Regions from separate parts of the Caldanaerovirga acetigignens genome, predicted to be linked through region 1. Evidence: riboswitches for the same ligand, from Rfam matches in the RefSeq annotation. Region 1 holds a riboswitch; each other region holds the start of a gene.
What was found. A riboswitch is a leader RNA that binds a small molecule or an ion and turns the genes downstream of it on or off. The one in region 1 is predicted to bind cobalamin.
Positions count from the first base shown of each region.

Region 1 (5,895 bases):
AGAATTGACAAAAATATTCAGATTAAAAGAAGAGGGGGGAATTTTAGAAAGGTATCAGGTAGTGGAATACGTCAACGGTGTTGCACCGGGAGTTTTCGCAATTGTTAAGACCAATTTAGAGGCTATTAAAGAAGAATTGGCTTATCTTTCCATGGGTGAAGGCCCCAACTATGTACTTTATCGTCCTTACCACCTGACAAGCATAGAAACGCCCCTTTCGATCGCCAGGGCGTACATTTACAAGGAGCCTACAATAGTACCTAAGGGTGCTCCGGTATCCGAGACCATAGCAGTAGCAAAAAAAGATTTAAAAGTTGGGGAACACCTTGACGGCATCGGAGGTTTTACGGTTTACGGTTTAATAGATACTTATAAAAACGCGAAAAAAGAAAACGCCCTGCCGATAGGACTGGTAAACAGCAACGTGGTAATGATAAAAAATGTGAAAAAAGGACAGGTAATAACTTATGATTCTATTAGATTAGATGAAGGCTCGCTAATTTTGCAGTTGCGCAGAATGCAAGAGAAGCTGATTGGTTAGGGCTGTGACTAAAAATCAATATTGATATTTTTTAATTTTCGAGGTATAGTTAAAAAAAGATTAAATTTATTAATCGAAAGACGAGGGAGTTTTTTATATGACCTCAAAAATGAAGGCTGAGCTTTATTGCCTTCATTGTAATAAAGATACACCTCACGTAGTGACCTATGTAGGAAAAATCTTGAAAAGCATAAGATGTGAAGAATGCGGCAGTGAAATAGAAATAAACAGGGAGAAATTATTAGAAAATTATGCGGCAGAATTTATCGAACGGATAATAACAAAACCTTACAGGATGACAAAAGAGCTTGAAAAAGACATCACAAAATTTCTCCTTTCGTTACCCATTAGGATCATTACTAAACCTTACAGAATAGTAAAAGAAGTAGAAGAAATATTAAAAAAGGATTAGCGGAGGGATAAGATGTATCAAGGGATTGCGGCTTCGCCGGGCATCGAAATAGGAAAAGCTTTTGTGCTAAAAGAAAGCGAAATTAAGATAGATACGGCTAATATTGCTGAAGAGAAAATTGTCGGTGAAATAAAACGTTTGGAAGAAGGTATTGCAAAGTCCAGGGAGCAGCTAATAAAAATTAGAGAGAAGGCCGAGCGTGAGCTTGGAAAAGACAAGGCTCAGATTTTCGACGCCCACATCATGGTTTTAGATGACCCTATATTTATGGATGAGATAAGGGAAAAAATAAAGAGCGAGCGAATAACTGCTGAAAACGCCATAAGTCAGGTATCTAAAAAGTACGTTGATATGTTCAATAGTATGGAGGACGAGTACCTCAAGGAAAGGGCAGCCGATATAAAAGATGTGAGTGAAAGACTAATAAAGAATGTGCTTGGTATCCCGATTCGATCTCTGGCAGAATTGGCCGAAGAAGTCATCGTCATTGCAAGAGATTTGACTCCTTCGGATACCGCGCAGATGGATAAGGAAAAAGTAAAGGCCTTTGCCACGGATATGGGAGGCAGGACCTCTCACACGGCAATAATGGCTCGATCCTTGGAAATCCCGGCGGTAGTGGGATTGGGCAGCATTTCTAATGAAGTCTCAGAAGGGGATACCGTCATAGTCGATGGAAATAAGGGTATAGTCTTAGTGAATCCAAGTGAGGATACTTTGCGACAATACAACGAATTAAAACTCGAGTATCAAAGGTATAAGGAAGAATTGAAAAAATTGAAAGATCTTCCCGCTGAAACGAAAGACGGCAAAAGGCGTGTGGAATTGGCTGCCAATATCGGGACGCCAAAAGATGTGAAAGGGGCGCTTGAGCACGGCGCCGAAGGCATAGGTCTTTATCGGACTGAATTTCTTTATATGGACAGGGAAACCCTCCCCGATGAGGAAGAGCAGTTCCGGGCTTACAAAGAGGTAGCAGAAGCAATGTATCCAAGGCCTGTGATAATTAGAACTCTGGACATCGGTGGGGATAAAAAGCTGCCTTTCCTTGAAATGCCCGAAGAACTTAACCCGTTTTTAGGGTGGAGAGCTATAAGAATGTGCCTGGATAATCCTCAGTTATTCAAAGTGCAATTGCGAGCTATCCTGAGAGCAAGCCACTACGGGAAAATTAAAATAATGTACCCGATGATTTCTAGCCTGTCGGAATTGAGAAAAGCTAATGAAATTTTAGAAGAGGCGAAGGCCGAATTAAGGCATGAGGGAATACCTTTTGACGAAAACTTGGAAGTAGGTATAATGGTGGAAATTCCATCGGCTGCGGTAACTGCCGACATCCTCGCAAAGGAAGTTGATTTCTTCAGCATTGGCACCAATGACCTCATCCAGTATACACTGGCGGTAGACAGGATGAACGAGAAAATCGCAAACCTGTATGAGCCCTTCCATCCAGCGGTGTTGAGGTTGATAAAGAACGTAATCGACGCCTCCCACAGGGCTGGAAAGTGGACAGGTATGTGCGGGGAAATGGCTGGCGATCCCCTTGCTGCCCCAATACTTCTGGGGATGGGTCTTGACGAATTTTCTATGAGCGCCACTTCCATTTCGCAGGTCAAAAAGGTAATTAGATCCCTAACCTATGATCAGGCAAGGGAAATTGCAAATAAAGCTTTAGAAATGGAAAACCCCGCTGAAATAAAGGAAATGCTAAATAAAGTTTTAGAGGAAATTAAATAACTTGGAGAGTATCTGTTTTTGAAGTATAATAATTTAGGGAAAATGAATAACTGCCATCAGGTACCCTTTGGGTTTAAAAGGGAATCAGGTGAAATTCCTGAGCGGCCCCGCCACTGTAACCGGTGATGAACTGCTAGGCCACTGGGATGAAAAATCCTGGGAAGGCGCAGGGAAGATGAACCGGAAGCCAGGAGACCTGCCTGTTGGTTTTCTAGTACGAAGCCTTCGGAGGAAAGGGGGAGTACTGTTTTAGAAGAATGTTTCTCGGCTCTGAAAGGCCGGGATTATTTTTTAAAGGCAAATTAAAATGTGGGGGGTAATAATGTGAAAAGCAAATTCACCTTTTACAAAATGCTTGTTGTCATCCTTACAGTAGCAATTGCCATAACTTTGGCATCTTGCAAGTCGAATTCCAAAACCGATACCAAAGAAAACTCCAACAGTGCATATCCGTTGACGGTAAAGGACCAGATGGGAAGAGAGGTAGTAATCGAGAAAGAACCCGAGCGCATAATATCTCTTGCTCCCAGCAACACCGAGATCCTATTTGCCCTGGGACTTGGCGATAAAGTTGTTGGAGTCACCGATTATTGCGATTACCCTGAGGAAGCAAAGCAGAAGGAAAAAATTGGCGGGTTTGCAGATCCCAATATGGAAAAGGTTTTGACTTTAAAACCAGATTTAGTTTTAGCAACGAGCATGCACGAGCAACCGGTGAGAAAGCTGGAAGAATTGCAAATTCCCATCTTGGTGTTAAATCCGAAAAATATAGATGAGGTCTTAGACGCATTGTTGTTAGTTGGAAAGGTTACAAATAGAGAAAAGCAGGCTGAAGAGCTTGTGGCCAATCTGAAATCAAGGGTTGAATCCATCGAAGAAAAAGTTTCTTCAATACCTGAGGACAAAAGGCCGAAAGTATTTTACGAACTATGGCCGTCACCTATCACGTCAGCAGGACCCGGCACCTTCGTCCATGATCTTATAGAAAATGCGGGAGGTATCAATGTTGCATCCGACGCGGCAAAGTCGTATCCTGAATACAGTCAAGAGATGATCATAGAAAAAAATCCGGACATAATAATTTTCTCCCATCACGGAAGCAGCAATCAGACGAAGGAGGATATAATAAAGCGTCCGGGCTGGGAAAATATAAAAGCTATAAAGGAAGGAAAGGTGTATTACGTCGATGAAAATATAATCCAAAGGCCCACTCCCAGATTGGTGGATGGACTTGAACAGTTTGCAAAAATCATTCACCCGGAAATTTTTAAGGATTAACGAGGGTTATTTGATGGATGCAAAAAAAAGGGTTGGAAAAATATACCTACTTTTGCTGATTCTAACGTTGGTAGGAAGTCTGTTTTCGCTGGGGGTAGGGGCTGTCAGCGTCCCTCCCTCAGAGATTTTAAAAATTATACTTAGCAAAGTTCCGGTTTTGCAAAATAAATTGCATCCTATGTGGTCACAATCCCATGAGGTTATAATTTTAAAATTGAGGCTTCCCAGGATAATTTTGACCTTCCTTGTTGGAGCTGAACTTTCTGCAGCGGGAGTAATATATCAGGGCATTTTCCGCAATCCCCTTGCTGATCCTTACATTATCGGCGCATCATCCGGTGCGGCTTTAGGGGCAGCTCTGGCCATTTTGTTATTTTCTGGGGTAAGTATTATGGGATTGGGGCCCATACCCCTGTTTGCCTTTTTGGGCTCTCTCATGACTGTAATAATTGTTTACATGGTTGCGAGTATTGCCGGAAGGGCTAATTCTAATACTCTTTTGCTTTCGGGGATAGCGGTAAGCAGCTTCATATCGGCTCTGGTGTCGTTTTTAATGTATTTTAGCGACCAAAAGCTGCATCAAATCTATTTTTGGCTTTTGGGAAGCTTTTCATCGCAAGGGTGGAAAGAAGTATCCATGAATCTACCTTACGGGGTCATAGGCTTTTTGCTCGGAATATGCAACCTTCGAGCGCTTAATATTTTTCAATTGGGTGAGAATACGGCTTTTTTTACAGGGGTAGATATAGAATTACTAAAAAAAGTATGTCTAGCCGCAGCATCGCTTTTGACTGCTTCTGCAGTTTCGGTGAGCGGAGTTATAGGTTTCGTGGGGCTTATAATACCCCATGTTATGAGGATGGTGGTTGGCCCTGACCACTGGAAACTGTATCCCATGTCGGCTTTAGCAGGAGGACTTTATCTTATGCTGGCCGATACGGTGTCAAGAATAGTTATAGCCCCTACAGAGCTGCCGGTAGGCATACTTACGGCGCTTTTCGGTGGGCCGTTTTTCCTGTATCTTTTGCTGAGGAAGAGCAAAAAAGACTTCAGACTTTGAAACTGAATCGGGAGATGAAATAAGTGGAGATAATTTTCGTCACGGGTGGAGCCCGCAGCGGGAAAAGTCGCTTTGCAGAGAAAAAAGCAGGAGAGTTAGGAGAAAGAGTAATATACATAGCAACAGCCCAGGCCTTAGATGAGGAGATGGAACATCGCATTTTGATTCACAGAAAAAGGAGACCTTCGACATGGAAAACTTTCGAAGAACATAAATTTCTATCGAGGGTCTTAAAACATATAAAAGAAGACGAAAATTATGATGAATACAGTGCTATCCTTATCGATTGCATGGCTTTGCTGACATCCAATTGGGTTTGCGGTGTTGATGTGGAAGATGAGAAGGAGAGGGAATATTTTAGAAAAGCATACATTGACGAAGTCGAAAATATGCTAGAATTGGCAAAAAGTTTAAAACAAAAGGTTATCATAGTCTCTAATGAGGTGGGGTTGGGGTTGGTGCCGGAATATCCTCTAGGGAGGTTTTATAGAGACCTGCTCGGAGAAGTAAATCAGATAATAGCTGCAACTTCTGATGAGGTGTATTTTATGGTTTCAGGCATACCCATAAAGATTAAATAAAGGCGGTTCAGGAGTGAGAAATTTGATTGGAGAAGCTCGGTGTCCTGCAAGCTGCGGTGAAATAGTACAGGGGATGATAAATGGAAAAAACTTTCTCATCACCTGTCCCGTTGCCCTTTATACGACGGTGCAAATTAAGTTGCTCGAAAGGCAAGAAGACGGGTTTGTCGCAAATCAAAAAAAAGTGCCTAAAGAACAAAGAAAAACTTGGTATGCCGTAAGGAAGCTCCTGGATTTTTGGGGGTTTGATAAAGCAGATTTCAGCCTGCGCATTATATCTCAAATA
Region 1 is NZ_FRCR01000016.1:6,869-12,763, forward strand. Features, by position in the region: gene BUB66_RS10320 (NAD(P)H-dependent oxidoreductase) at 1-541, shown strand, start outside; gene BUB66_RS10325 (bh protein) at 639-953, shown strand; gene ptsP (phosphoenolpyruvate--protein phosphotransferase) at 966-2,690, shown strand; cobalamin riboswitch at 2,732-2,908, shown strand; gene BUB66_RS10335 (ABC transporter substrate-binding protein) at 3,015-3,968, shown strand; gene BUB66_RS10340 (FecCD family ABC transporter permease) at 3,982-5,028, shown strand; gene cobU (bifunctional adenosylcobinamide kinase/adenosylcobinamide-phosphate guanylyltransferase) at 5,052-5,609, shown strand; gene BUB66_RS10350 (GHMP family kinase ATP-binding protein) at 5,623-5,895, shown strand, end outside.

Region 2 (5,895 bases), on a different contig from region 1:
GATCTGATTTTGACCACAGGAGGGACCGGATTTTCTCCCCGGGACAATACGCCGGAGGCCACCCTTGCAGTGATAGAAAAGCAGGTGCCCGGGATTCCGGAAGCCATGAGGCAAAGGAGTCTAGAAAAAACCCCCCACGCCATGCTCTCCCGTGCGGTTGCGGGTATCCGGGGAAAGTCTCTTATCATCAACCTGCCGGGAAGCCCAAGAGCCGTTCGGGAAAATCTAGAAGTAGTGCTGCCTGCCCTGCCTCACGCCGTGGAACTTTTAAAAGTGGGGGTGAGGGATTGTGGGAGGATGGAAGAATAACGTATATTTTGCAGTGCATGGAGCAAAATATAATTAGTAAATACACAAAAAAGATTGAACTTGAATTAGGGAGAATTAAGGAAAAAGAGCCCAAAAACGCGGAGTTAAAAGATTTTTTTAGTTGTTTTGAGCCGTGATTTAAAATTGATTTTACAATTTTGTTAAGATATGATATAAATTGCTATTAGCACTCACCAATTGAGAGTGCTAATAATGTATGTTATGACCAAAAAAATTAAACAAAAAGGAGGGTTAACATGAACATAAAGCCATTAGGTGATCGCGTGGTTATCAAGGTTTTAGACAAAGAAGAAAAGACCAAAGGCGGTATAGTGCTGCCGGATACTGCAAAGGAAAAACCCCAGAAAGGTGAAGTGATAGCCGTAGGAACCGGAGAGGTCATCGATGGAAAGAAAGTGCCGCTTGAGGTTAAAGTGGGCGACAAGGTTATTTTCTCGAAATATGCGGGAACCGAAGTGAAGATAGACGATCAGGAATACCTAATCCTCAGGCAAAGCGACATCCTTGCCATCTTGGAATAAATTAAAGGGGGAGGTATGTAAAGATGGCAAAACAAATTAAATTCAATGAAGAAGCCAGAAGAGCCCTTTTGAGGGGTATCGATAAGCTTGCAAACACCGTAAAAGTGACGTTAGGGCCAAAAGGCCGCAATGTCGTCCTCGACAAGAAATTCGGGACCCCGACGATCACCAATGACGGCGTTACCATAGCGAGGGAAATCGAGCTGGAAGACCCCTTCGAGAACATGGGAGCTCAGCTTATAAAAGAAGTAGCCACCAAAACCCAGGATGTGGCAGGAGACGGTACGACCACCGCTACATTGCTGGCGCAGGCCATAATCCATGAAGGAATGAAGAATGTAGTCGCTGGTGCTAACCCGATGCTCATCAAGAGGGGTATCGAAAAGGCAGTAAAGGCTGTCGTAGAAGAGCTGAAGACTTTCAGCAAACCCGTAGAGACCAAAGAGGCCATTGCTCAGGTTGCGTCCATTTCTGCGGCTGACGAAGAAATCGGAAACCTGATTGCCGAGGCCATGGAAAAGGTCGGGAAAGACGGCGTAATCACTGTTGAAGAGTCCAAGACCATGGGAACCACCTTGGAAGTCGTTGAAGGTATGGAATTCGACAGGGGCTACATATCCCCGTACATGGTAACTGACCCGGAAAAGATGGAAGCTGTTTTGGGCGATCCATACATCCTCATCACCGACAAGAAGCTTTCCAATGTGCAGGACCTGCTGCCTATTCTTGAAAAAGTAGTCCAGTCCGGCGGAAAACTCCTCATCATAGCCGAAGATGTGGAAGGAGAAGCTCTGGCGACCTTAGTAGTGAACAAACTTCGCGGCACTTTATTGAGCGTAGCCGTGAAGGCCCCAGGATTCGGCGATCGCAGGAAGGCGATGCTCCAAGATATAGCAATACTCACCGGTGGCCAGGTCATTTCCGAAGAACTCGGCATCGACCTCAAGTCCGCAACCTTAGACATGCTCGGCAGAGCAAGACAGGTGAAAGTCAATAAAGAAAAGACCATTATAGTGGACGGTGCTGGCAGCAAGGAAGAAATCAAAAAGCGCATCAACTCCATCAAAGCTCAAATTGAAGAGACGACCTCCGACTTCGACAGGGAGAAACTGCAGGAACGCCTGGCGAAACTGGCTGGCGGCGTAGCGGTCATCAAGGTTGGTGCGGCTACCGAAACCGAGCTCAAAGAGAAGAAGCACCGCATCGAGGATGCGCTCTCTGCTACCAAAGCTGCGGTTGAAGAGGGTATTGTGCCCGGCGGCGGAACTGCATTCATCAACGCCTTGCCCGCACTCGACAAAGTCAACGCCGAAGGTGATGAGAAGATCGGCGTAGACATTATAAGAAGGGCCTTGGAGGAACCCGTAAGGCAGATTGCATACAACGCTGGCCTTGATGGTTCTGTGATCGTAGAAAAACTTAAGACCATGGAAAAAGGCATCGGTTTTGATGCACTCCGCGGAGAATTCGGTGACATGTTTAAGAAAGGCATCGTCGACCCGACGAAGGTAACCCGCTCTACGCTCCAAAACGCTGCAAGCCTTGCAGCCATGGTGCTCACCACCGAAGCCGTCGTGGCGGATATCCCCGAAAAAGAAAAGAACCAGCCTATGCCAAACCCTGACATGTATTAATCGAAAAAAAATCCCGCCGAAAATTTCGGCGGGATTTTTTTTTGCCTGTTGAAAAATTTAATCCGATGTTATATATTTTAAAGAGAAAACAAATGTTCGCAAAAATCGTGGCATAAAAATGAGTATGGCGACATATAGGTAGTATAAGGAGCTTTGTCCTATTTCGCGGTTTAAAACGTTCAGGGGGGAAAATAGATATGAATCCGGTGGTGTTCGAAATAAGGCGAAGGCTTGCAAAGGCACCTAGGCCTGCGTTCGTGGCGGCTTTGTTAAGGGATGACGGCACGGTTATCGACATTATACCGGCAATAGACAACAGGTCCATAGAAGCGGCAGCGAGAAGGCGAAGAGCCGGGAAAGCGGTTATAGTTGCGTTTCTTGAAAGCATATCGCAGGAAAAATTGAAGGAAATAGTTATGAGGTATAACGGCCTGATGCTGGAAACAGAATTCTATGCGATTGTACAGGATAGGCCGACATATTACACCGTGGCCTGGCTTAAAAAGAAAGCGGTGTGAAATGCCTTTATTTCCCAAGTCAGCCATGGCAATATGCAGTGGCTTATATCGGCTATGGCACCTTCACAGGACGATCTTCACTTCCAAAGTTTTTTTATCATACACCGGCACGCAGTCAATAACGTCAATTTGCAAACAGTAATCTATATCTTTTTCAAAGCCAAGGCCAAGAAGCCTTTTGTAGTGTGCTGCATGGGATATGAATGCTTTCAGGTTACTTTGGTATTTTAAGTAAAGGTCCCGGCAGGCGAAGGCCAGGTCCGAAAGCTCCGGTGGTTCTTTTTCCCTTTCTATGTTCCTTACCAGGATATCCACAATAAGGCCGGCACATGCGGAATCGTCGAGAGAAAATTCCCCCAGCGTCCCGGCGCAAACTATGGATACGCAGGGGGCTTCGCCGAGCAAGGCAAGCTTCAAGGCTTTTTCGGCTACTGCTGACGCGTTGAGAAAACAACCTATGAATACGTGCTCGGCGCTTTCGGAAGCCTTTATGGCCCTCGTTCCGTTGCTGGTAGTGAGGATGACCGTTTTGCCAGAAACCAGCTCTTTTTTGTATTCCAGGGGTGAATTTCCCAGGTCAAAGCCGGGAATCTTAACCGCGCCCCGCTCGCCGCCGAGGAGGACGTGACCTTCAAATTTCCTTGCTAGAATCAAAGCGTCATCCACAGAAGGCGCTGGGATGACCCTTTTTGCGCCGTTAAAAAGAGCTGTGGTTATGACGCTGGTAGCCCTGAGGACGTCTATTACTATTGCGGTTTTCCCGCTCAAATTTTTTACGCTGTCGCAGGTGGGATATACTTCAATTTGCATTCTTCTCTCCCCTTTGTGCAGAATTGCCCTTATTTTATTTATGTTTTATTAAATGCTTCCTCAACGGTTTTAAGAACAAACTCCGCATCTTTAATGGCCATTTCGACATATTCAGGCCCATACTCTTCGGTAGGGATGAAATCCTCGGCGCTGTAGAAGCTAAGTTCCTTTTCCTTGCGCAGGCGTTTCGAAATGCCTTTTATTTTTGTCGATAACAATTCTACCATTTCTTGGGCTTCCCGGACCATATCTGAATAAGGAGAAAAAATCTTCAACTCCGAGACTCATCTTTCCAATTTTTTTTGTTCACGAAAACCACCTTTTGGCCGGATTTCTTAAGGAAATTATATCAATCTTCATTTGACGCATCAACTTTTATGTTTTATAAATTGACAAACCTTTCGAAAAATGTTATATCTTTTAGTAAGGAAAATCGAATATAAGGGATACAGGTTCCGGCGAAATGCCGGCTAAGAGGGAAGTCCGGTGAAAATCCGGCGCGGTCCCGCCACTGTGATGGGGAGCCGCCTTATAGGATGCCACTGGGTGACCGGGAAGGCATAAGGCGGCGGTGAACCAGAGCCAGGAGACCTGCCTGTATCTTTTATACACTTACCTACGAGTGATAGGGGGTGTATAGAGGATGGATTTACACATAACCTCTTAACACTTCGTAGTTAAGAGGTTTTTTATTTTAAAAAATCTGAAAGGAGTTTTGAAAGTGAAAAAGACTGCTTCGTTCTTGACCTTGGTTATGCTTACCTTTTACCATGCCGAAGCTTATGCGATGCACATAATGGAAGGGTTTTTGCCCCTTTCATGGAGCGTCCTATGGTACGCTGTTTACATTCCGTTTTTGCTGGTTGGACTTTCATACATAAGAAAAAAGATCATGTCTAATGCTTCGGGCAAGGTGCTTCTGGGTTTTGCCGGGGCTTTTGCTTTCGTGCTCTCAGCCTTAAAACTGCCATCGGTTACGGGTAGCTGCTCCCATCCTACAGGTGTGGGCCTAGGGGCGATATTGTTCGGGCCCTTCCCGATGGCGGTAATAGGCGGCATAGTGCTGCTTTTCCAGGCTCTGCTCCTTGCCCACGGCGGGCTGAGCACCCTGGGGGCTAATTCTTTTTCTATGGCGGTGGCAGGTCCCTTTATTTCTTATTGGGTATATAGGGCGGCGAAGAGGGCGGGCCTTTCTCGAAATATCGCGGTATTTCTCGGAGCTTCTTTAGGGGACCTTGCAACTTACGCCGTTACTTCCTTACAATTGGCCCTGGCGTTTCCCGACAGGGTAGGAGGTTTTTTAGCTTCGTTTTTGAAATTTGCCGGGATCTTCGCAGTAACCCAGGTGCCCCTTGCAATAGCAGAAGGGATTGTAACGGTCGTTGCTCTGGATTTGCTTGAGCAGAGGGCAAAAGGTGCGGTGGAAAATATGATAAAAGGGGAGGGTCTTAATTGAAAGAAGGACGGCATTTGAGGCTTTTACTTGCCCTTATGGTCATCCTCTTGACATTGCTTTTTCTGTCATTTAAGCTTGACCTCGGATTTGAGGGCTCCGACGACAGGGCGATGGAGCTCATCTTAAATATTAATCCGGATTATACGCCTTGGCTTTCAAATCTATGGGAGCCCGAAAGCGACCTCATGGAGAAACTGCTCTTTGGATTTCAGGTAACGCTAGGACTTGTCCTCGGAATCTATTTTTATTTAAAACTGAAGGGAGCAGAAGATGTTTCTAGATAGATATGCTTACAACAATCGCTTAAAAGACGTAAACCCGCTTTATAAAATGGCTTTTGCCTTTTCGATGATGGTTCTGGGATTCGCTGGAGGGTTCTGGGTCCACCTTTTTATCTTTGCGATAATGGCGACTGCAGCGGTTTTTATAGCGGGGATAGACTTGAAGGGCTACGCAGGGCTGCTTTCAGGGGCAATGCTTTTTCTGCTGCCAGGAGCTTTTGTGGTATTCCTCTCTTCATATTCTCCAAGGGAAGCGGCTCTGCTTTGCAGCCGCTCCCTCGCGATGGTCTCGTGCTTTTATTTCCTTTGCCTTACTACTCCAGCCCTAGAAATAGTGGTGGCATT
Region 2 is NZ_FRCR01000005.1:106,767-112,661, reverse strand. Features, by position in the region: gene BUB66_RS05340 (MOSC domain-containing protein) at 1-309, shown strand, start outside; gene groES (co-chaperone GroES) at 567-851, shown strand; gene groL (chaperonin GroEL) at 875-2,485, shown strand; gene BUB66_RS05325 (hypothetical protein) at 2,683-3,003, shown strand; gene BUB66_RS05320 (2-phosphosulfolactate phosphatase) at 3,067-3,813, opposite strand; gene BUB66_RS11895 (hypothetical protein) at 3,852-4,040, opposite strand; cobalamin riboswitch at 4,247-4,426, shown strand; gene BUB66_RS05310 (energy-coupling factor ABC transporter permease) at 4,568-5,269, shown strand; gene BUB66_RS05305 (energy-coupling factor ABC transporter substrate-binding protein) at 5,266-5,553, shown strand; gene cbiQ (cobalt ECF transporter T component CbiQ) at 5,540-5,895, shown strand, end outside.
Region 2: another riboswitch for cobalamin. It lies ahead of BUB66_RS05310 (energy-coupling factor ABC transporter permease); the one in region 1 lies ahead of BUB66_RS10335 (ABC transporter substrate-binding protein).

Region 3 (5,895 bases), on a different contig from region 1:
AGCCAATTGTTCTGCTATAGATTCTAGTTGGTTGCATATTGCTTTCAGGGTTTTGGATATTTCTTCATATTGAAGCTTAAGATTTTGGTAGGAATACCAAAATAGTTGTGCTTTAATTTCATTATAATCTATGTCCGTTTTAGTGCCTACCACCTGCCCTTTTTGATCAAAAGGAATAACTTTTAATTCTGAAGAAGTATTAGTTTGCGGTTTAAACATTATTCAACGTCTCTTACCGCTTCATCAGGCTCAAAATTACCGCAACTATTCCTGCCGCCGTCATGGGGCCAATGGGGACACCTTTGAAAAATGCAACTCCTATCACTGATCCTAGAACTATTCCTGCTACTACGGAAGGGTTATCGCTGATGAATCCCAGCCCTTTCCCGGACAAGGTTACCGTTAGGGTGCCAGCGAGTATAGCTAATATAGCTACCGGACTTCTTAATAAATTTTCCATGTCCCTCAACGTTATTTTTCCGCTGACAAAAGGGGTTAAAATGCCAATGGTTAGGATGATCACGCCAATTTTTATGGCATGTTCATCAAGGAAGAGTATGACTGAGAGAATTCCTTGATCCAAATTTTTACCAACTCCTTTTGTTTAATAATCCTGTTGATTTAATAATTTTCCGCTTGCTAACCTTCCTTCTAAATCGTCTATAAACTGCCTTGCAGTCCTCCCGGAACGTTGATTGTTCCACAATTCCCATCTTAACGCCAATTTTCTCAAGGTTTCTCCATCCAAATTTATTCCTCTTTTCTTCGCTATTCCCTCTACTATTTCAAGGTAAGCTTCCTGATCGGGAGAGGGGAACACCACGGTTATTCCGAAACGATCGGAGAGAGAGAGTTTCTCTTGTACAGTATCCTTGGGCTTAAGCTCATCAGTGCGGTCTTTTGTAAATTCTTTGACGATGTGCCTCCTGTTGGAGGTGGCATAGATCAATAAGTTTTCAGGAGTCTTTTCCAGACTGCCCTCTAAGATAGCCTTTAAGTATTTGTATTCCGTTTCATGCTCTTCGAAGGATAGGTCGTCTATAAAAACTATAAAGCGCTGGGGTCTGGTTCTCAGTAGAGATATTATTTGGGGAAGGCATGTCAACTGATATTTTAAGACCTCAACTATTCGAAGGCCCCTTTCGCCGAATTCATGGAGCATTGCCTTTACAGTCGAGGACTTACCGGTCCCTCGGTCGCCGTAAAGGAGCACATTGTTGGCCTTGAAGCCCTTAACGAATTGTTCAGTGTTCCTCAAGACTTCCATTTTTTGTTCTTCATAGCCTATTATATCATGAATCCTTATGGGATCGGGTTCTGCTATCCCTATCAGGTCCAATTTTCCGTCTTTCTCCTTGACTCGGAAGGCCCAGTATTTGCCGAAAATCCCACACCCCACTTTTTTATAAAATTCTGCCAAATCATCTACAAAGTTTTCCCACCCCGTTGAAGTTTCCAGCTTTTGCTTCAAGTTATATTTTTCCCTGTAGTAATATTCTGGATATGGGAACTTATTTCCCTTTGGTTCGCGGTTGATAGGGATAGAAGGTAAGTCAAGCCCTAGCTTTGCTTTGATGAAGCTCAAAATGACTTCAAAATTAAATTCAAAGACGGACTTAAGGAGCTTTAAATCAGTTTTGACGAGTTTTTTAAGGTGATCTGCAGTATCTTTTCCTGCCCTTTCAGAGCTCAAACTGAAAGGATTTTCATCTTCAAGCATGAGGTCGAGTATTAGGTTCTGAAAAGAATTTCCAACACCAAGAGCCCTTTCGCTTTTAGCCAAAAGTCCGTATAATAGGTCGCAGTAAGCTTCAGCGGAAAGCAAAGGATCGCCGGACTTCGCAGCTTTTAATAGGTTTTCGAATTTCTTTATCAAGGGGTCTTCCAGGAGTCTCCTGTATACCGAAAGACTTTTCAATGACAAAATTGTGGAGCTTACAATTGAGTTCATTTCTGGAGCCATACCTTTCTTCAACTCCTTTTTAATTATAGTGAAGGGGAAATGAAACTTATTTAAGACTTGCTTTAGAGCAACAAGACGAGCAGGAAGCTCCATGTCAATTAATTCGCTAATGGTTAATTGCACTCCTTCTTTTACTTGATGAATTTAAAAAATCTAATATGTCATGGAAGGAATTTTGGAAAGAATAGAGAATTATTATAATGTGTTAAAATTGTGAATACCGTAACCTTTCGGGTGCCCCGAGATGGGGAGAATAGGGAATCAGGTGAAAATCCTGAGCGGACCCGCCGCTGTGACGGGGATTCCCCTTGCAAAATGCCACTGGGAAACCGGGAAGGCGCAAGGGGAGATGAACCGAAGCCAGAAGACCTGCCCGGAAGGTTTGCTAAGGGATGATGGTAAAGTCCCTAGCTGTAATTTATTACAGTTAGGGACTTTTTATTTTACAAAAAAATTAAGGAAAAAGGAGGATGTTTATGGAAATCTTGGAAAGAGCATTAAAAAGTATAGGGGAACTGGATAATACGGCCATGCAAAGGGCGAGGGAAAGGCTGGACAACTTGACAAAACCTAAAGGGAGCCTGGGAGCCCTGGAAGACCTGGCAGTAAAATTAGCTGGGATAAGCGGTAAGGTGTTTAATGATTTCAGAAAAAAGACCGTGATTATAATGGCGGGTGACCATGGCGTTGCGGATGAAGGGGTCAGTGCATATCCAAAAGAGGTAACCCCCCAAATGGTGGTGAACTTCCTTTCTGGAGGGGCTGCCATAAACGTACTCGCGCGCCACGAAGGAGCCGAGATAATTTGTGTTGACATAGGAGTAGCTTCAGATGTGGACCATCCAGGCCTGCTTGTAAGAAAGGTAAAAAAAGGCACAGATAACATTGCAAAAGGTCCTGCCATGAGCAGAGAAGAAGCGATAAAAGCCATCGAAGTAGGAGTTGTCACCGCTTGGGAAAGCATAGATAAAGGCTCCGACCTTATTGCCACGGGAGATATGGGAATAGGAAACACCACGCCTAGCAGTGCAATACTTGCTGCATTTTCAGGTAAGCCCCTTGAAGAAATAGTCGGCCGCGGAACCGGGATAGATGACCTTCGCCTGCAGAAAAAATTAAACGCAATAAGAAAAGCTCTAGAGGTAAATAAACCCGACCCTGAAGACCCAATAGGGGTCCTTGCAAAAGTAGGGGGCCTGGAAATCGCAGGCATTGCAGGGGTAATTTTGGGAGCGGCCTCGCGCAGAGTACCTGTCATCATAGACGGTCTTATATCGACTGCCGGTGCCCTTATTGCTTCTAAGATAGATCCCCGTTCAATAAACTTTATGATAGCGTCTCACGTATCTGAAGAACCAGGTCACAAAGTAATGCTAGAACTTTTGGGGCTCAAACCCATGATCTTCATGAGAATGAGATTGGGTGAAGGTACTGGCGCAGTACTTGCCATGAATCTTGTAGAGGCGGCAGCAAAGATAATAAAGGAAATGGCGACTTTTGAGGAAGCAGGTGTTTCAAAAGAGGAAATATAATTAAACTAATAAGTCAAATTTTCGTAAAAACTCCTGTATTCTTCAGCGGCGGCCTTTTCTGCTCTTTTTCTTACCCTATTTACTTCCTCAAAGCTGGATTTCAAAACATCTACGACATAAAAATCAAGTGCGGAATTCTTTACCATTTCCTCAAGCACTTTTACGGCCTGCCCTTTGGTCATTCCCTTTCTGTAAGGTCTGTCCTCGGTGATAGCGCAAAATACATCGGCAACTGACATTATTCGGGAGCCCAGGGGCAGGTCGTAAGCCTTGTAATGGAAGGGATAGCCGCTGCCGTCCAGCTTTTCGTGATGAAAGGAAGCCCATGCCGTTATTTCTTCTAAGCCTTTTAGCGGTTCTAAGATGCGATATGTAAAAAAAGGATGGGATTTTACGATATCAAACTCTTTTTTAGTGAGACTTCCATTTTTTTCTAGAATTTCTACAGGCACCGCTAACTTTCCAAGGTCGTGTAAGTACCCCGCTATACTCATCATTAAGCATTCCCTTCCGGAAAAACCGCAAAGTTTTGCTAAGTATTCGGCAGTTGCCGCAACACCGCTGGAATGTGTAGCGGTAAAGCGGCTTCTGAAGTCTATTATATGGGAAAACAATTTTGCCACATCTAACAGGGTTTCAAGTTGGAGTTCGATTACAGGCAGTGTAACTCTACTCTTTAGAACAGAGCTTAAAAAGGGTGAGGTCACTTCCAGCCAAAAGCTCTCCTTGACAGCCACGTTTTTAAAGGCTTCTACAAGCTCAGGCAAAAACAGTCGATTGGACTGGCTTTCAACCCTCCTTACTATTTCCTTTGACCTTCTCAAAATGTCCATTTGGCTGCTTCCCGTGAGCACCGCTATGCGGTCAGCAAGGTGGAGTATGTGGCTGCCCAGAGGTACTGCTTTTCCGCTAAATTCTGCGCCTTCTCCATAGTTCCATGGGACGTGATGAAATCTTACCAGCTCGGCAATCTTGGAAAAAGGCAGGTAAGTTTTTAAAAGCTGGTAGCTCAACTCAGCGTGTTTATAGGGATTTTCCAGTTCAAACTGAAGAGCGTCTATACGTTCCTTAAAGGAAAGGGCCCCTATATCGTGCAATGCTCCTGCAATTATCAGGTCGTTTAAGTTTTCAGGAGGAAGATTTAATTCGTAGCCTATCATATATGCGATATATGCCACCTTAAAGTGATGATTGGCTACTAGGGGGCTTATGAGGTCTATAGTCTCCGATATGGACATGATGAAGTCGAAGAGTTGGATTTTTGGTTGTTTTACCATAAAAAGCTCCTTTCGAAAACTCTTGAGTTTTCTTAAAGGCTGAGATATGGTAAATTATATATTGATTATACCATAACCAATAGTAAAAAAGGTGAAAAACCGTGTTATTCATAGTAACTGCATATCACGTAGAGGCAAAGCCCATTATTGAATATTTTGGGCTGAAGAAGGTTTTAAAAAATAGCCGTTTCCAGGTTTTTGCCGGAAAGGAAATGGCTCTGGTGGAAAGCGGTCCGGGGGCTATTGCCTCCGCTTGTGCCACTTCCTTTTTATTAACCGAGTTTAAAGCTAGGAGCAAAGACATCGCGCTTAATATAGGCATCGCCGGTGCAAAAAATGATAATCTTAAAAAGGGCGAAGCTATCCTTTGTCACAAAATAATCTATAACGATACAAAGAGAGTATTTTATCCTGATATACTCGTAAAACATAATATGAAGGAAGGGGTTTTGGAAACTTTTGATTTTCCAGTGGTTAAGGGAGATTATCCTGCAGAACTTATTGAAGGCGACATAGTTGACATGGAAGGTGCTGGATTCTTTGAGGCTGCATCATTTTTCCTGCCTCCTCATGGCGTCCACTGTATCAAAGTTGTTTCTGATTATTTGGAAAGAGCAGTAGAGCCGTCTTTCGTATTGGATATTATTGGAGAAAACCTGCCTTTGATAGAGGGTTTCATTTCATCTTTAGAGTCGATTCACCGTTTTATGCCAAGGGGGTTATCTGAAAACGAAGAAAAGATAATTGACAAACTTGCGGAAAACCTCAGACTCACTTTTACGATGACTCATCAACTGAAGAATTTAATTCAGTATTATCTCTCAAAAAACGAAGGTCTACCATGGGAGCTTTATGAATTTTTAAACATAAAAGTGAATTCAAAAAGCGAGGGGAAGGTTTATTTTGAAAGGATTAAAAAAATGCTTTGTTAGAAGTTTTTCTCACATATACGTCGAAGAAGGGGTGGAGGAATCTCCTTTGACGAAAGAAATACTAAAAAAGTTTCCGAAGGCCGTCAAAGTCAGGATAAAGCACTACAAGGATGTATTTTGCAGGCCAAGGCAAAACTTTTTCGTTCAAGAGTCAAGCAGGAAACTGATAATCGCAGCCAAAAAAGGAGAGT
Region 3 is NZ_FRCR01000007.1:21,659-27,553, reverse strand. Features, by position in the region: gene BUB66_RS06580 (hypothetical protein) at 1-219, opposite strand, end outside; gene BUB66_RS06575 (DUF441 domain-containing protein) at 233-583, opposite strand; gene BUB66_RS06570 (ATP-binding protein) at 605-1,951, opposite strand; cobalamin riboswitch at 2,179-2,354, shown strand; gene cobT (nicotinate-nucleotide--dimethylbenzimidazole phosphoribosyltransferase) at 2,440-3,495, shown strand; gene BUB66_RS06560 (HD-GYP domain-containing protein) at 3,501-4,772, opposite strand; gene BUB66_RS06555 (5'-methylthioadenosine/S-adenosylhomocysteine nucleosidase family protein) at 4,874-5,704, shown strand; gene BUB66_RS06550 (SPL family radical SAM protein) at 5,676-5,895, shown strand, end outside.
Region 3: another riboswitch for cobalamin. It lies ahead of cobT (nicotinate-nucleotide--dimethylbenzimidazole phosphoribosyltransferase); the one in region 1 lies ahead of BUB66_RS10335 (ABC transporter substrate-binding protein).

Region 4 (5,895 bases), on a different contig from region 1:
CACGATATGCATATCGGTATGGTAAAATGGGAAGTCGTTGTTTCCGCCGTCCCATACTATCACATCGGCTTCCTTTTCAGCCTCTTTTAGGATCACTCCGTAGTCCACCCCTGCATACACCACTATTCCCATATCGATGTGAGGCTCATATTCTTCTCTTTCTTCGATTGTACATTTATGTCGGTCCAGGTCTTCATAAGTCGCGAACCTCTGGCATATCTGTTTCGACAGGTCCCCGTATGGCATAGGATGCCTTATTGCCACAACTTTTTTACCCATGTCCTTCAAAATTTCGCAAACCCTTCTGGTGGTCTGACTTTTTCCAACTCCCGTCCTTACAGCACCCACAGAAACCACAGGTTTTGTTGACTTTATCATGGTGCTCTTCGGACCCATGAGTCTGAAATCAGCACCTGAGCTTAGAACCCTCGATGCCTTGTGCATCACTTCTTCATGAGAAACATCGCTGTATGCAAAGACAACCTGGTCGACTTTTTGTTCTCTTATTAGCGTTTCTAGTTCGCTTTCGGGGTAAATAGGTATGCCATTGGGGTAAAGATTTCCTGCAAGTATAGGAGGATATTTTCTTTCTTCAATATTTGGTATCTGGGTTGCCGTGAAGGCCACGACTTCATATAAATCGTTGTCTCTAAAATAAGCGTTAAAAACATGAAAGTCTCTTCCCGCAGCTCCCATTATTATGGTCCTCATTCGTCTCATTGTAAAAACCCTCCCCTCTTATTTTTCCCACAACCTATAAAAGCAAAACTCATGCCATTACAGAATTACCAATTTCAAAGCCATATCTATTATGATCACTGCAAAAATTTTTTGCCCCAGATTATTTATTTTTGCACAATCAGAATTTCTTCATTTTCTCCTCAAAAATCCCTCACATTTTAAGGCTATAATAGACTTTGAAAGGCATTTAACCTATTAAGGGAGGGATAACATGACAAAGAAAATCCTGGCCTTTGGAATAGCAGCGGTATTGATACTGGGAACCGCTGCAGTGGCCATAGCGGCAGTGCCTGGTGTTTTTCCAAGCTCAGGCAGTAATTTTGGACTGCAATCTAAGCTCAATTTGACTGATGAACAGTACAGCAAACTCAGGGATATACAGGCAGAATTCTTCCAAAAAATGACTCAATTTAGGAGTGACATGGCAAAAATCAGACTTGAGCTGCATGACCTATACTTATCAAAAAACCCCGACCAGAAAGCCATCGACGAGAAGCTAAAGGAATTAAGCGACCTCAGAAATAAAATGTTTGACCTGAAATGGGAATATTACGAAAAAATTAAAGGCCTTCTTACTGAAGAACAGCTTTCGCAGCTTAGAGGATTTTGGGGACTCGGGTTTGGAATGGGACCCGGTTTCTGCCACGGTTTTGGCACGATGGGAAGGGTTTTTGGCCCCGGAATATAATACTTGACAAGTTACCTTCGCAAGATTTATAATTGTTGTGAAACTAGAAATATGCGCCTTCAAGGTGCCCCTTTTGGGGAGAATAGGGAAGTCCGGTGAAAGTCCGGCGCGGACCCGCCACTGTAACGGGAAGCCCCTTAAAAAGGCCACTGGGAAACTGGGAAGGCTTAAGGCGGCGATGAACCGGAGCCAGGAGACCTGCCTTGGAAGGTAGATGTCCGGGGATGATGGCAAAGTCCACGGTCTAATTTGCAATTAGACTGTGGGCTTTTTTCGTTTATTATAATAATTTTTAAGCAGGAGGTATTAGCCTTATGGTAAACCAAAAGACAAGAGCTCTCACCCTTAGTGCCATTTTTGTAGCCCTGAGCTTCATAGGTGCAGGCATAAAATTGCCAAGCCCAACGGGAACCGTGGCCTTTGATTCAGCCCCGGGGTACATGGCAGCATTGTTTCTGGGCCCCTCTTACGGCGCCCTCACCTCTTCATTAGGGCACATCTTCACCAGCATGAATGCAGGCTTTCCTCTCTCGGCCCCGATCCACCTTCTAATAGCTATCGAAATGGCATTTTTTGCAGCGGTATTTGCCATTATAGGTAAAAGGAATTTAACTTTGGCGATAATAACGACAACACTGCTAAACGGCGTATTAGCGCCGGCGAGCCTGCTGCTCTTTCCCGGTTTTGGCAGTGGCTTTTTTACGGCAATTGTAGTCCCGCTCACGGTGGCATCGGCTTTAAATCTGTCGCTGGCCGCCCTCGTTTATTCGCTTATAAGAAGGACAAAGGGGGAAAGTTATGTGGATAAAAAATGAAGCTTTGCCGAATAGAGATGTGGTGCTGATAAGGATTGTCGGGGGAAATTTTCTTGCGGTGGCTTGCGACTCAGCCGGAGGTATAGGGGAAAAGGAACATGACCTTGTGAAGGTTTCCCCTTACATCACCGGAAGATTTACATGTCGGGTGACCTTGATGGAACTTTTTGCGATAGGTGCAAAGCCTCTGACATTGACGGCTACCATTTCGTGCGAACCGTCCCCCACGGGAGAAGGTCTTCTTAGGGGAATCAAAGATGAGCTTTCCGCCTGCGGGCTTGATGGCGTCCCCTATGCCGTGAGCACCGAGAAAAATATTCCAACATGCCAGACAGCACTTGGAGTTACAACAATCGGAATCGCAAGCATCGATGAAATACGCATGGGTAAAACAAAGTCCGGAGATATAATTTACTGTCTTGGCGTTCCCAAAGTTGGAAATGAAGTATCCCTCGAAGACCCCGACATCGCCGATGCCTTGGCTGTAAAACGGCTTTTAGCCATAACTGATGTGCACGATATTATTCCGGTAGGTTCAAGAGGAATAAAAGGCGAGGTAGAACACCTCGCCAAAGTATCAGGTTTTTCAGTGCAGTGGGAAAGGTTATTGTCCGTAGATATTAAAAAATCCGCTGGACCTGCTACCTGCGTCGTTTTTACCGCGCCTGAAACCCTTGAATTAAAGGGTCTCAGACCGGTTTTCCGGTTGGGGACCCTCTTGTGATTATCTTTAGTGGAACTTTTTTTCAGCCTCTTTAATGTTTTTTTCTGCAATTTGGCATTTCATTTTAATCAGATTGGGATCTTTTATTTCAACGGCTTCTTTCAATTCTTTAAGTGAAAACTCTACTTTATTTCCCGTTAAACTATCCTTCAGCCGGGGTTTGCCCATCTTCCATTCCTCCTGGGCTTTCATCATGGAGGCTGAAGCTTCCTCGTTTTGGTCGCTTAAGGCCCTGTAAGCCGCATCTCGCAGATAATACAGGGTTCTTTTGGCGCTCACGGCACGGCTCGATTCAAAAAGGCTTTCGAAAGCCACGGTCCTGTAGTAAAGGTCATTGGCTGCCAGCAAGCCGCCGTAAAGGTCCTGTTTTGTCAGCATCTTTGTAACTTCATTTAGCTTTTCGTTAAAGGCGGTTATTATATCAATTTGTGCCCCTTGCTGCATGGCCAGTTCTCTAAATTCATTCCATTCGCCGTGGATGAGAAATACCATTTTTTCGTACTTTGCCCAGTCGGGCTGAAGACTCGATCTTTTCTGTTGACTTACCCCCTGCTGCCCTTCCTTACTTTGTTGATGTCCCTGTTTGCTCTGATTTTCCCCGCCGTTTTGCGCTCCATGAGCTCCTTGAACACCTGTGCTTTCCGCAGGAGGAGCCTTTAATGCAAAATAATCTTTCTCGAATTCTTTTACCAGCTTCTCTACGTCTTCCTCGAGCTTTTTAAGGGCAAACATCCCTTTTTTTTGTTGACGGGAGCTTTCCGGTGAAGTCCTTGCTGAACTTTTTGAGCAGCCTGTAATTAAAGCCAGTATGATAAAAAGCAGTAAAACTCTCCACGTGTACGTTAAAAATACTCTTAAGGTTTTTGGAGGCATCACTTACATCACCTCTCCTCACCTTAAGAGTATTTTTCCACCGCTTTCGGCTTTTTATTTATACTAAGGCAAACATGAGAATACCTTCAGCCGCCGTCTCATCATTTACCGTAGCCCGTGCCTTTCCCTTACCTACAGGACCTTTTAGTTTAATAACTTCAACTTCTAGCGTTAGGATATCTCCCGGAACCACTTGCCTTTTGAACCTCATTTCGTCTATCCCGGCAAAAAGTGCGAGCTTCCCCTTATTTTCCTCCAAGCTTAGTATGGCTACGGCGCCCACCTGCGCCAGGGCTTCCACAATGAGGACCCCAGGCATTATGGGTTTACCCGGGAAATGACCCTGGAAATAGGGTTCGTTAGCCGTAACGTTCTTTACACCTTTTGCCCTTTTCCCGGGTTCCACCTCCACTATTTTATCCACCAGCAAGAAAGGGTATCTGTGCGGTATTATCTTTTGGATCTCATCAATTCCGAACATCAAAGAAACCTCCGCATTTTATTTTTTGCTTTTTTAAGCGTATTTTGAAAGCTGTTTGTATAATTCTTCCGCAATTCCCATCCCGTTATTCTTTGAAATTTCTTCTGACAAAGCATCGTCATACAACGACTGGAAAATATCGTATGATAGGCTGTTGCCAAAAAGTCCACCATTCGGAACTGTCTTTCGCATTTCTTTTAAAAGATACTTCAAAAAAATGGCCTCGAATTGCTCGCACGCCCTTTTGAGTTCAACCTTTCTAGCTTCGGCACTTCCGGAAGGCGAGTAAAAATTCAATGGTTCAATCAAGTTTCAAAGCCCCCTATCTTCTAAGGTTATTCGCCTCTCCTAACATCTCATCAGCGGCCTGAATGGCTTTGGTGTTTATTTCATAAGCCCTCTGTGCCACTATCAAATTTACCATCTCCTCGACAACCTGAACGTTAGAAAGCTCTAGAAAGCCCTGGAGTATATTCCCGAATCCTGGCTCTTCAGGCGTCTGTTTCAAAATGTACTCCCCCGAAGCTGCGGTTTGTTCAAACAAGTTGTTTCCTATGCCCAGCAGTCCTTCGGGATTCAAAAACTTGGCGATGGCTATGGTACCTATTTCCTGGATAGCTCCCGTTGCGTCCTTTCCGGTGATCACACCTCCTGCCGATATGCTGATGTCCGTCACATCCTGGGGTATGGAAATATAATCTTCATCGGTGCTGAGAACGTAATATCCTTCCGATGTCACCAGATACCTGTCGTTTCCATCCATTGAAAGCTTGAAAGAACCGTCTCTTGTAAAAACTCGGCTCCCGTCGGGTCTTTCAACCATAAAAAAGCCATCCCCATCTATGGCCAAATCGAAGGTGTTTCCCGTCTGCTGAAGGTTGCCTGTTGTAAAGGTCCTCGAAGTGGAAGAAGGCCTCACGCCGTGTCCTATCTGCAGTCCCACCGGATTTCCTTGTCCCGGTTCATAAATGTCAGGCCTCCTTAAAGTCTCGTAAAGCAGGTCCTTAAACTCTATCCTGCTTTTTTTAAAACCCGTTGTGTTTACGTTGGCCAGGTTGTTTGCTATGACATCCACGTTAAGCTGCTGGGCGAGCATACCCGACCCGGCACTCCACAAAGCCCGCATCATACCGAAGTCCCTCCTTAATTATTTTTTTAAGTTTTGCTGCCTCTGTCATTCAGCAGCAAAGGGCCCCTGCCGAGCAGTCCGGCCCTTGTTTTTTATATCCTCGCGATCTCCGAAACGGCTTTTGCCAAGGTTTCATCATGTGCCATAATCATCCTCTGGTTTGCTTCGTACGACCTGAACGCTGATATCAAATTTATCATTTCCGATACCGCATTTACGTTAGAGCGTTCCAGAGCTCCCTGGATGATTTGCGCGTTAGATTCCGAGGGCTGGCCTTGCACCCTGAAAAGGTTGTCCCCTATTTTTTGAAAAAGCGCATTTTGCGCAAAAGCAATCACTCTCAGCCTGTCTGTTATCCTTCCGTCCATATAAATTTCGCCTTCGGTATTCACGACTATCTTGGTTCCGCCGCCCAAATTAATCGGCCCGCCTTCACCCATCACG
Region 4 is NZ_FRCR01000009.1:43,599-49,493, forward strand. Features, by position in the region: gene BUB66_RS08020 (cyclic 2,3-diphosphoglycerate synthase) at 1-720, opposite strand, end outside; gene BUB66_RS08025 (Spy/CpxP family protein refolding chaperone) at 953-1,429, shown strand; cobalamin riboswitch at 1,475-1,649, shown strand; gene BUB66_RS08030 (ECF transporter S component) at 1,744-2,244, shown strand; gene BUB66_RS08035 (AIR synthase related protein) at 2,228-2,968, shown strand; gene BUB66_RS08040 (hypothetical protein) at 2,975-3,844, opposite strand; gene fabZ (3-hydroxyacyl-ACP dehydratase FabZ) at 3,900-4,322, opposite strand; gene BUB66_RS08050 (rod-binding protein) at 4,356-4,631, opposite strand; gene flgG (flagellar basal-body rod protein FlgG) at 4,645-5,451, opposite strand; gene BUB66_RS08060 (flagellar hook-basal body protein) at 5,544-5,895, opposite strand, start outside.
Region 4: another riboswitch for cobalamin. It lies ahead of BUB66_RS08030 (ECF transporter S component); the one in region 1 lies ahead of BUB66_RS10335 (ABC transporter substrate-binding protein).